4 regions of the Proteus sp. G2626 genome follow, and region 3 is predicted to be linked to each of the others. Evidence: predicted binding sites of a transcription regulator. Region 3 holds the regulator's gene; each other region holds the start of a gene.
What was found. Region 3 encodes CRP, which controls carbon source genes, mostly activating them, when cyclic AMP is high. Its sites were predicted from a motif close to ATGTGANNNNNNTCACAT; they were not measured.
Positions count from the first base shown of each region.

Region 1 (3,219 bases), on a different contig from region 3:
TCCACGACCAGAAATCATTGGAACATAACCGCCACATGCGGCAACCATTGGCCCTAACATCAGTGAAGTAACATCACCTACACCACCGGTTGAATGTTTATCAACAATTGGGCCATTTAAATTTAGGCTTTTCCAGTTCAATACAGTACCGGAATCACGCATGGCTAATGTCAAAGCAACACGCTCAGGCATAGTCATGTCGTGGAAATAAATAGTCATTGCTAATGCAGCAATTTGACCTTCAGAAACAGTATTATCTCTGACGCCATTAATGAAAAAACGAATTTCTTCCTCAGTTAAAGGATGACCATCACGTTTTTTACGAATAATTTCTTGGGCAAGAAACACTGCAACCTCCTGGCTTTATAGCATTGATAACGCCCACAATATGACGTAGGCGTATTACACGAATGGATTAGTAACCACTAGATGATTTTTGTTCGCCATGACCTAAAGTAGCTAATAAATTCCCTAACAAGCTTGAGGCGCCAAAACGGAAGTGACGGGCATCAACCCAGTTGTCACCCATAATGCGGTTAGCTAATGCTAGATATTGAGCAGCTTCTTCAGCGGTACGAACACCACCTGCAGGTTTAAAACCTACATCTTTGCCAACCCCCATATCGTGGATCACTTGGATCATTAACTCAGCGCTTTCCAGTGTTGCATTTACAGGCACTTTACCTGTCGAAGTTTTAATAAAGTCAGCACCTGCTTTGATTGAAATTTCAGAGGCTTTACGGATAAGTTCTGGTTCTTTCAGCTCACCCGTTTCAATAATAACTTTCAGTAAAGCACCGGCTTCTACGCAAGCCTCTTTACATGCTTTAACGATATCAAAACCGATTTGCTCATTACCTGCCATAAATGTACGGTAAGGGAAAACAACGTCAACCTCATCTGCGCCATAAGCTAATGCCGCATTGGTTTCTGCTAATGCGATATCTAAATCATCATTACCATGAGGGAAGTTAGTTACGGTTGCAATACGGATTTCTGGTGTACCTTGTTCGCGTAACACTTTACGTGCTAACGGAATAAAACGTGGGTAGATACAAATAGCGGCTGTATTGCCTTCTGGGCTTTTAGCCTGATGACATAACGCAGTCACTTTTGCATCAGTGTCGTCATCATTTAACGTAGTTAAATCCATCAAAGACAGCGCAAGGCGCGCTGCAGCGGTTAAATCTGTCATAAAACTCTCCAACGATGTTTCTCAAGCCCTTGTGGGCGTACGCTTAAGGTTAGCGATTAAATTTGTTGGCGAGCGGACTTGGTTCCTTGAAGATGTTGTTGTAACTTGTGCTACAACGACAGCTGAGCTCCCTCTCACCGCGCTATGCTCACTTCGGCGACCCGACATTGAGCCTTCGCCATTCCATGAAGTTTCAGCACATCTTATTTGAACACGCTAAGGAACAATTAGATGTGCTTTACATCACACTAATCAAATACAACTTGCAACCAGTGACATATAAATGTGATAGAAATCACATAATGGTTATTTTCTGGTTTAATATTACTCGAATACCGTTTCTAAGTCGTCTTTATAACGTAAAAAAAAGTGCAATTGATATGAAATGACAGACTTTTGACCATATTCAATACAAACTGCGAAATATCTCACACAGTAAAAGTAGTTAACATTACAGCAGAAAACAAACATAAAAAGAGCAGATAGGCGAACCCTATCTGCTCTTCACAATAAAAAAATCAATTAAGCAGCAACAACAGCCATTGCCGTTAATGCAAAGAAGAATCCTGCAATAGTTGCACTCATTAAGTTAGAAAGTGTACCTGCAAGCACAGCTTTCATCCCCAAACGCGCCACATCTTTACGGCGATTTGGCGCCATTCCACCTAAACCGCCTAATAATACAGCAACGGAGGAAAGGTTAGCAAAGCCACACAGTGCAAAAGAGATGATTATCTTCGTTTGCTCTGATAGCACCACCAGTCCTGAACCAGCAACAAGTGCATCTTCTTGAAGGTATTTACTAAATTCAGAATAAGCATAGAACTCATTGATAACAATTTTTTGTCCAATAAATGAGCCTGCAATGGTTGCTTCACTCCAAGGAACACCAATCAAGAAGGCTATAGGTGCAAACACCCAACCAAACACCAATTCTAATGAGAAATTCTCATAACCAAACCAGCCACCAATGCCTCCAAGGATACCATTAACTAATGCAATCAAAGCAACAAAAGCCAGTAACATGGCTCCCACGTTAAGAGCTAGCTGTAAACCAGAAGAGGCACCAGCAGCAGCTGCATCGATAATATTGGCTGGTTTTTCGTCATCTGCCATTTTATCAAACGCATCTTTTTGATCATCAGGGGTTTCGGTTTCAGGGATCAACAATTTAGCAAAGAGTAAACCACCTGGAGCCGCCATAAAGGATGCGGTGATCAGATACTCCAACGGTACGCCCATGCTGGCATATCCAGCAAGTACAGAACCTGCAACAGAGGCTAAACCACCACACATAACAGCAAAGAGTTCTGAGGTTGTCATTCTTGCAATATAAGGGCGAACAACAAGTGGAGCTTCTGTTTGTCCAACGAAAATATTTGCCGTTGCAGACATAGATTCTGTTCGAGATGTACCCAGTACTTTTTGTAAGCCACCACCAAGAATTTTAATGACAACTTGCATAATACCAAGGTAATACAGTACTGCTATTAGTGAAGAGAAAAATACGATAACAGGCAGTACGCGTAGGGCGAATACAAAACCGCCACCACCAAACAACTCGAACATTTTATCTGATACTAGGCCTGCAAACAGGAAACTCATCCCATTATTGCCGTAATCAATAACATTCTTAACGCCATCAGAAATCGCAAGAAGTACCTCACGACCACTGTCGGAATAAAGAACAAATGCACCTAAGCCAATCTGAATAAGGAATGCGCCACCAACTGTACGTAGTCTAATTGCACGTCGATTGCTGGAAAATAGAACGGCTATCAATATTAATGTTGCCATTCCGACCAAGCTCATAATGAGTTGCATTGAAGGATCCCTGTTCATATAAAAATTTAATGGATTATCAATAACGCTCTAGTCGAGCTTATTGACTCTTTTTGCCAGATAATTATACCTAGTCTAAGAAAAGAACCCTCAACATCCATCACAAATAGAGTCTGGAAAAAGTAACACAAAAGTCACAAATGAGAAGTAGATCACACAAAAAGAGAGAAAAACACATTTAT
Region 1 covers NZ_JAABNH010000007.1:201,037-204,255, forward strand. Annotated here, with positions in the region: gene deoA (thymidine phosphorylase) at 1-348, opposite strand, end outside; gene deoC (deoxyribose-phosphate aldolase) at 416-1,195, opposite strand; gene GWJ05_RS03380 (NupC/NupG family nucleoside CNT transporter) at 1,718-3,019, opposite strand.
Region 1: deoC (deoxyribose-phosphate aldolase) is a predicted target of CRP. The motif match lies at 1,427-1,444, and genes of this name have one in related genera.

Region 2 (3,219 bases), on a different contig from region 3:
TTATTTGGCTTAATGTAGTTAAAAGTTTTGCAAAGACCCGCTATTTTGTTGGGTTTTAAATTGACCTTCCAGTAAGGGGAAACTTTAGCATCGGTAATAGGTTACAAGGCTTTTTTATTCGTCTTATCTCAATAAAGACAGAATAACTTGTTTTTATTCAAAGGAATATATTATGCAACGTCGTGAATTTTTAAAATTAGGCGCAACATTGAGTGCTGTAACATTATTGCCGAGCTGGAGTCGTTTTGCGTTCGCCCAAAGTAACACGCCTTCATTGGCTATTCCACCTCAAATTACGCCTGATGCTCAACAAAAGATTGTTCTTAATATTCAACAAGGTGTTTCCCAATTTATTCCCAATGCAAGCACAACCACATGGGGTTATAACGGCAGTTTATTAGGTCCCGCTCTGAAACTTAAACGAGGCCAACCAGTCACTATTAATATCAATAATAAATTGCCAGAAACGACAACGGTTCATTGGCATGGTCTTGAAATTAGCGGTGAAGAAGACGGTGGCCCACAAGCAATGATTGAACCTGGGAAATCTCGTACAGTCACTTTTACACCAAATCAAGCAGAATCTACGTGCTGGTTCCACCCTCATACTCATGGCGTTACGGGACAACAAGTCGCTATGGGATTAGGCGGATTGGTCATTATTGAAGATGATGAAACCGCAAGCCGTAAATTGCCAAATCGCTGGGGTGTTGATGATTTGCCCGTTATTTTACAAGACAAGCGTTTAGACAGTGATGGACAAATCGATTATCAACTCGATGTTATGAGTGCTGCAATTGGTTGGTTTGGCGATATGATGTTAACTAACGGTGCAATTCAACCACAACATATTGTGCCAAAAGGCTGGATCAGATTACGCTTCTTAAATGGTTGTAATGCGCGAAGTTTAAACCTTGCCACAAGTGATGGTAGACCAATGTATGTTATTGCTAGCGATGGAGGGTTGTTAGCGGAACCTGTCAAAGTGACTGAATTGCCGATTTTAATGGGTGAGCGCTTTGAAGTTTTAGTGGATACGTCTGATGGGCGTGATTTTGATATTGTTACTTTACCCGTACGCCAAATGGGGATGGTTTTAGCGCCATTTGACAATGTACTCCCTGTGTTGCGTTTATTACCATCAGCAGAAAAAGGGCAAGGCTTATTACCTGAGCAATTAGCACTTATTCCAGCATTACCAACACTCAGCAATCTTTCAACGCGGACATTACATTTACGTATGGATATGCGTTTAGATATGCAAGGTATGATGCTATTAACAGAACGTTATGGTGATAAAGCATTAGCGGGCATTCATCATGGGATGAGTCATATGCGACAAGGTAACGGCAGTGGCATGATGGGCGGTGGGATGAATTGCGGTCATGGAAATGGTGATTTAGATATCTATAATGCCAATAGTATCAATGGTATTCCATTCTCAATGACTGAACCTGCATTTGATGTGAAACAAGGCGTTTATGAGCGTTGGGTTGTTTCTGGTCGTGGTGACATGATGCTACATCCATTCCATGTTCATGGTACACAATTTCGTATTTTATCTGAAAATGGTAGAGCACCAGAGAAGCATCGCCAAGGTTGGAAAGATATTGTGAAAGTTGAAGGACAACTTAGCGAAATTCTTGCAAAGTTTGACCATTTAGCGACAAAACAGCACCCATTTATGGCACACTGCCATTTATTAGAACATGAAGATACGGGGATGATGGCAGGATTTACCGTGAGTAAATAATCTATCACTATAAAAATTATTAATATCAGTAAGATAAATTGATAAAGAGCACAAGATTAATATTTTGTGCCTTTATTTTCATTAAATCAGATCATCGCATGATGAGGGAAGTTCTGGTACAATCGTTTGCTTTCCCCGTTAACCCAATCGAAATTAATCATGAAACATATTGTTGATGTCATGATCTCTGAAGAAGAGATCAAACAGCGTATTGCTGAGCTAGGTCGTGAAATCACAGAACATTACCGCCCACGTCAAGGTCAACATGATCTTGTCTTAATCGGCTTGTTAAAAGGTTCTTTTATTTTTATGGCAGATTTATGCCGTGAAATTGACGTGAACCATGAAGTCGATTTTATGACTGTATCAAGTTACGGTAATGGGATGACGTCAACGCGTGACGTTAAAATCATTAAAGATCTCGATGAAGATATCCGTGGTAAAGATGTTCTGATTGTTGAAGATATCATTGACTCAGGTAATACCTTAAACCGCGTTAAAGAGATTTTAAGCTTACGTGAGCCTGCTTCTATTTCTATCTGTACTCTGTTGGATAAACCCTCTCGCCGTGAAGTAGATGTACCCGTTGAGTGGATTGGTTATTCCATCGAAGATAAATTCGTTATTGGTTACGGTATTGATTACGCACAGCGTTATCGCCATCTGCCTTATATTGGGCATGTAACATTATTAGATGAGTAATTATTTGTTGACTTAAAATAGAAGTGAAAAAACCCGCTTTAGGCGGGTTTTTTATTGAATAGAATGTGTTTATTAACGTGGATGACTTAATTTTGCCATTGCTTGACGATAAGAAAGTTCAAGCTTTTCACGGCTATCTGAGGTGACATCGAGATCGTGCAATTCACCATTATTTAAACCATAAACCCAGCCGTGGATCATCACTTTTTGCCCACGTTTCCACGCGGCTTGCATTATAGTAGAGTGACCGAGGTTATACACTTGTTCGATAACGTTGAGTTCACAAAGTAGGTTTAACCTATCTTGTGGGGCAAGTTCACCTAACATTGAGCTGTGCTTGTACCAAATATCGCGGATATGCAGTAACCAGTTATTGATAAGTCCTAATTCAGTTCCTTCAATGGCCGCTTCAATGCCACCACAGCCATAGTGTCCACAGACAATAATATGCTCAACTTGTAATACATCAACCGCATATTGGATCACTGAAAGGCAGTTTAAATCGGTATGGATGACTAAGTTTGCTACATTACGGTGAACAAATAAGTCACCCGGTGCTGCATTGATCAATTTTTCTGCTGGAACGCGGCTGTCTGAGCAACCAATCCATAAAAAATGAGGCTTTTGACCTTTACAGAGATCTTTAAAAAACTGAGGGTTTTCTTCAGTAACAGATTCTGACCATTGCTTGTTATTGGCTAACAGTTCTTCAATTTTTCTCATCATGACGTGACTGCCTGTAAATTCGGTTTCCCACCATTTGC
Region 2 covers NZ_JAABNH010000009.1:125,691-128,909, reverse strand. Annotated here, with positions in the region: gene cueO (multicopper oxidase CueO) at 173-1,753, shown strand; gene hpt (hypoxanthine phosphoribosyltransferase) at 1,913-2,455, shown strand; gene can (carbonate dehydratase) at 2,528-3,181, opposite strand.
Region 2: hpt (hypoxanthine phosphoribosyltransferase) is a predicted target of CRP. The motif match lies at 1,790-1,807, and genes of this name have one in related genera.

Region 3 (3,219 bases):
AAAATAATATCCCCTTAATTAAGGGATATTATTTCTAAATTAAACTTTATTTTAAAATATCAAATTTATTCAGCATCTTTTATTTCAAATGAATGTGTAATATTAGCTGCTTTTCCTAACATTAAAGAAACAGAACAATATTTTTCTGCAGATAATTGAACCGCTCGTTCAACAATTTTATCTGTGAGTTCTTTACCTGAAACGATAAAATGCAAATTGATATCAGTGAATAAACGAGGGGCTTCTTCTCGACGCTCTGAAGTTAATTTCACTTCACAATCAGTCACTTGATGACGACCTTTACGTAAAATACTGACGACATCAATAGCACTACATCCACCCGCAGCAATTAAGACCATTTCCATTGGGCTTGGTGCTTTATCACCAGAGTTTCCATCCATCATAATTTGATGACCCGATGAAGATTCCCCAACAAAAGATAAATCTTCAACCCACTTAACGCGTGCTTCCATTTATTTTCCCCTAAACATGACAGAAACTAAAAGAGTACATTCTCATAATTCAACTAGCAATTAGCAAATAGGTTTATTATGCTGACTGCGTAAAACGAGACTTAATGCACTAATTGTGTTAAAAACAATATCTGCTTGATGATAGTGGTTAAGATCAATGCATTATTTTCTCATTTATTATAATCTACTCCATATTAACTTACCGTGTTCTCAGGAAGTTAATAGGTCAAGATAGGATTTTTAAGCACGCTGTCTCAAAAGGGAGCCTATCCGTTTTGAAAGGCTGCATTTAACGTACAGAGGATAACGCGAATGGTTCTCGGCAAGCCGCAAACAGACCCGACTCTTGAATGGTTTTTGTCACACTGCCATATTCACAAATATCCATCCAAGAGCACGCTGATCCACCAAGGTGAGAAAGCGGAAACACTTTATTATATTGTTAAAGGTTCCGTGGCTGTTCTTATTAAAGATGAAGAAGGAAAAGAAATGATCCTCTCCTACCTAAATCAGGGGGATTTCATCGGTGAACTCGGATTATTTGAAGAAGATCAAGAACGTAGTGCATGGGTTAGAGCAAAAACAGCCTGTGAAGTAGCAGAAATTTCCTATAAAAAATTCCGCCAATTAATTCAGGTTAACCCTGACATTCTGATGCGCCTATCAGCTCAAATGGCGAACAGATTACAAACCACATCAGAAAAAGTAGGTAACCTTGCTTTCCTTGATGTAACAGGCCGTATTGCACAAACCTTATTAAACTTAGCAAAACAACCTGATGCGATGACACACCCTGATGGCATGCAAATTAAAATTACACGTCAGGAAATTGGTCAAATCGTGGGTTGTTCACGCGAAACTGTAGGCCGTATTCTTAAAATGCTAGAAGATCAAAACCTGATCTCAGCACACGGTAAAACTATCGTCGTTTACGGAACTCGCTAATTTTCCCCACCCGAACAAACAATAGCTCTATACAAAAGAGCTATTGATAAAAAGAACGGTATGAACCCCATCCTTGCTGATGGGGTTTTTTAATAACTATACCCCTTCTACAAACGCGGCAATGGCGGCTTTTAATGCGACCATCCCCTCTTGTAATTCTTCTTGGGTAATAATTAATGAGGGTGTAAAACGCATAACATCAGCGCCTGCATTTAACATCATTAATCCCTGCTTTGCAGCCAGCCCTAATAATATTTTTGCTTTGCCTTCATATTGTGGTGCGAGTTGTGCGCCAATCAATAATCCTTGCCCACGGATTTGCGAAAAGACGTTGTAGGTTTGATTTATTGCTGTGAGCTCGTCTACAATCCACTGATAGCGCTTTTCTACTCCCTTAAGTACCTCAGGTGTATTGATTAAATCAAAAGCGACATTGCCCACTGCACACGCTAATGGATTCCCCCCATAAGTTGTACCATGAGTTCCTACCCCCATTACTGACGCTATCTCTTGTGTCGTTAACATCGCACTGAGCGGAAAACCACTTCCGAGTGCCTTTGCCGTGGTAATAATGTCTGGTGTCACATCATAATGCATATAAGCAAAAAGCTTACCTGTACGCCCCATACCTGTTTGTACTTCATCAAGGACAAGTAATGCTTGATGTTTATCGCACAGCTCACGTAGCCCTCTCATAAATTCAGGGGTTGCTGCTGTTACACCACCTTCACCTTGTACTGGCTCTAACACAACGGCACAAGTATGATCATCAATAACGGCTTTCACTGCATCTAAATCATTAAAAGGAATATGTACGATATCAGCAGGTTTTGGGCCAAAACCATCGGCGTATTTAGGTTGTCCTCCAACCGATACTGTAAACAAGGTTCGACCATGGAAGGCATGGTGAAAGGCAATAATTTTGGTTTTATAAGGATGATGGCGGGTGATTGCATAATGGCGAGCGAGTTTAAATGCGGCCTCATTTGCTTCGGCGCCAGAATTAGCAAAAAAGACACGTTCTGCAAATGTGTTATCAATGAGCTTTTGTGCTAAACGCAGTGCAGGCTCATTCGTGAAAATATTACTCACATGCCAAAGTTTTTCACTTTGTTCTTTCAATGCTTGATTGAGAGCAGGATGAGCATGTCCTAATGCCAACACGGCAATACCACCAGCAAAATCAATATAAGATTTTCCTTGCTGATCCCAAACTCGACTTCCCACCCCTTTAACAGGAATAAATTCTGCGGGTGAATAAATTGGCAACATTACTTGATCGTAAGTTGCCCGGTTGATACTTTGTTTTGTCATTACCCCACCTGATCGTTATTCGTCTTTAATATGAAAATATAATCACTAAATATGAATAAAAAATCAAATGTGGTTTTGTATAAAAAGGCGTTATTTTGTTATTTAAATACTATCTTATTAATATTTAAGAAAATTATTTAATAACTCATGGCCTTGTTCACTTAAAATACTTTCTGGGTGAAACTGAACCCCTTCAATTGGAAGTGTACGATGACGAATACCCATAATTTCATCAACATTGCCATCATGTTGGCTCCATGCCGTTACTTCAAAAGGCACTGGTAACGTCGTAGCATCTATCACTAAAGAGTGATAGCGCGTTACACTTAAAGGACGATTAAGTCCTTTAAAAACCCCTTGTTGGTTATGGTGTATCAATGAATTTTTACCATGCATAACTTCTCGTGCTCTGATAACAGATGCACCAAAAGCTTGCCCTATTGCTTGATGTCCAAGACAAACGCCAAGAATAGGGATTTCACCGGCA
Region 3 covers NZ_JAABNH010000025.1:238,014-241,232, reverse strand. Annotated here, with positions in the region: gene GWJ05_RS10915 (OsmC family protein) at 66-473, opposite strand; gene crp (cAMP-activated global transcriptional regulator CRP) at 786-1,418, shown strand; gene argD (bifunctional acetylornithine/succinyldiaminopimelate transaminase) at 1,515-2,732, opposite strand; gene GWJ05_RS10900 (aminodeoxychorismate synthase component II) at 2,850-3,219, opposite strand, start outside.

Region 4 (3,219 bases), on a different contig from region 3:
ACTCCCGTTGCGCGTTTAGAGCCGGTACAAGTTGCTGGTGTTGTTGTGAGTAATGCCACATTACACAATGCCGATGAAATTGAACGTTTAGGAATACGCATTGGCGATACTGTGATTATTCGTCGTGCAGGTGACGTTATTCCTCAGGTTGTTAGTGTGATTGAAGAGAAACGTCCTACCGATGCACAAAAGATTGTTTTTCCAACGCAATGCCCAATTTGCCAATCTGATATAGAGCGTATTGAAGGCGAAGCCGTTGCACGTTGTACTGGGGGGTTGATTTGCGGTGCACAGCGTAAAGAAGCTCTTAAGCATTTTGTTTCTCGTCGCGCGATGGACGTTGATGGTATGGGCGATAAAATTATCGACCAATTGGTTGAAAAAGAGTATGTCAAAACACCTGCTGATCTTTTTCGTTTAGATGAAAAAATCCTGTCTGGTTTAGAGCGAATGGGTGAGAAATCAGCCAAAAAATTAATTACAGCATTAGATAAAGCCAAATCAACGACTTTTGCGCGTTTTATTTATGCACTTGGAATTAGAGAAGTAGGTGAAGCTACGGCAAGTGGATTAACAGCCCATTTTCCTACGCTTGATGCATTACGAAATGCAGATGTTGAAGCGCTAAAATCAGTCCCTGATGTGGGTGATATTGTGGCTAAGCATGTTGTGAATTTTTTCCAAGAAGAACACAATAAAACAGTTATTGACCAGCTAATTAATGATGCAGGTATTACATGGCAAGCACCCGTGATTGTGACTCATGAAGCGGGCGATAATCCTTTTGCAGGTAAAACGGTGGTGTTAACGGGTTCATTATCACAATTAACACGTGATGAAGCAAAAGACAGATTAATTGCTTTAGGAGCAAAAGTGAGTGGAAGTGTTTCTAAGAAGACAGATATGGTGATAGCGGGCGAAGCCGCGGGCTCTAAGTTAGTGAAAGCTAACGAGTTAGAGATAACCGTTATTGATGAAGATGAAATGATAAGATTACTTGATCAATCTAAATAATCACTCTATTATTTGATAAATGCTACTGAGAAATGCTCTCAGTAGCATTTTTTTACTTAAGCGAAATTTACATTTAATGTTTCTTTAGTAACTCATAAAGTGTGATCAACCTATCTTATTTAATAATTAGTGTGTATGCAGTTTCATGATATTGTGACAATAGTCACATCGTAATGTTACGCGTTACATAAAATGCTCCTCAAGATTTATTTTTATTTTTGGAGCATGCATGTCTTCTATCATTCACTTCGTTTTGGCACTCGCCGTTATTGGCGCATTAGCATTCATTGCGAGTAATAACCGCAAAGGGATCCGTCTGCGTTATATCGTGCAGTTATTAGTTATTGAAATCGCATTGGCATGGTTCTTCCTCAACTCTGATGTTGGTGAAGGCTTTGTTCGTGGCTTCGCTGGATTATTTGATCACTTATTAGGTTATGCCGCTCAAGGGACTGAATTTGTATTTGGTGGCATGATGAAAGGTGGTTTAGCATTCTTCTTCCTGAATGTACTTTGTCCAATTATCTTTATTTCTGCATTAATTGGTATTCTTCAACATATCAAAGTATTACCTTTCGTGATCCGCATTATCGGTACTGTGCTTTCCAAAGTGAACGGTATGGGGAAATTAGAATCATTCAACGCAGTGAGCTCATTAGTTCTTGGGCAATCAGAGAACTTTATTGCCTATAAAGATGTATTAGGAAAAATGTCCCAGCGTCGTATGTACACGATGGCTGCAACAGCTATGTCGACAGTATCAATGTCAATTGTTGGTGCATACATGACAATGCTAGATCCAAAATATGTTGTTGCTGCTTTAGTACTGAATATGTTCAGTACTTTTATCGTCCTTTCTGTAATAAACCCATATTCTGTTGAGAATGAAGAAGACATTCAAATGGGGAATCTGCATGAAGGCCAAAGCTTCTTTGAAATGTTAGGTGAATATATCTTAGCAGGCTTCAAGGTTGCGTTAATCGTGGCTGCAATGCTGATTGGTTTCATTGCCTTAATTGCTGCAGTGAATGCAATTTTCAGTATGATTTTTGGTATCAGTTTCCAAGATTGCTTAGGTTACGTTTTCTATCCATTAGCATGGGTGATTGGTGTACCAGAACAAGACGCATTACGTGTTGGTAGTGTGATGGCAACAAAATTAGTCTCTAACGAATTTGTTGCCATGGGTAGCTTACAAGATATTGCAGCTGATATTTCACCCCGTTCAGTGGGTATTTTATCGGTATTCTTAGTTTCATTTGCTAACTTCTCTTCAATCGGAATTGTTGCAGGTGCGATTAAAGGTTTAAACGAAATGCAAGGTAACGTTGTTTCTCGTTTTGGTCTGAAATTACTGTTCGGCTCTACATTAGTGAGCTTCTTATCTGCGGCTATCGCGGGTCTGTTTGTTTAATCACTCAAGATAAAACAGATAGCATGTGAATAAAATAACAATGTAAACCGAGTTATTTGTTAATTAGGTAACAGAAAATCAAGCAGTGCCTTCGGGTACTGCTTTTTTTATCTTTCAATTACCTTATAATCGACTCTATTCCTTCGATGACAAAGTGGTATATAACATGCTCGAGAAACAACACCTTATTGATATAGCAAATACACAAATGCCATTTGGAAAGTATAAAGGACGAATGTTGGTCGATTTGCCTGAAGAGTATTTATTATGGTTTGCTAAGAAAGGGGCGTTCCCAGAAGGAAAATTAGGGCAACTCATGGAGATGACCCTTGCAATTAAAATTGAAGGGTTAGAGGGACTATTGAAGCCATTAAAGCGGTGATCTTAATCATTATTTATACCTAATTTTTCAGATGTTAATGCATTAATAATTTTTTGACTTAATTCAATAAATAATGTTTGCTCTTCAATTGTTAATCTTTCCTGAATTTTTTTTGCATTCTGCTTTCGGCCTAATGCAGCCCTTTCTAAAAATGCATGCCCTTCATCGGTTAGTTGAGTAATAAATTCGCGTTTATCTTTCTCAGAACGATATTGTGTAATAAAGCCTAAGGCTTTTAATCCTCGCATAAACTTCGATAAATTTTGTCTTGAAATTGCTAACGAATTACTTAATTGGGAAGGTGTTAAGTCGCCTCGTAGGCGTAATAATTCTAAAATATCATATTGACCCCAAGTGACAGGTTCAGGTGTATAACGAGTTCGTTGTGCAACAAGAGTGCATTGTAATA
Region 4 covers NZ_JAABNH010000026.1:92,498-95,716, forward strand. Annotated here, with positions in the region: gene ligA (NAD-dependent DNA ligase LigA) at 1-1,014, shown strand, start outside; gene GWJ05_RS11475 (NupC/NupG family nucleoside CNT transporter) at 1,244-2,428, shown strand; gene GWJ05_RS11480 (DUF3820 family protein) at 2,595-2,810, shown strand; gene GWJ05_RS11485 (MarR family winged helix-turn-helix transcriptional regulator) at 2,813-3,219, opposite strand, start outside.
Region 4: GWJ05_RS11475 (NupC/NupG family nucleoside CNT transporter) is a predicted target of CRP. The motif match lies at 1,166-1,183, and genes of this name have one in related genera.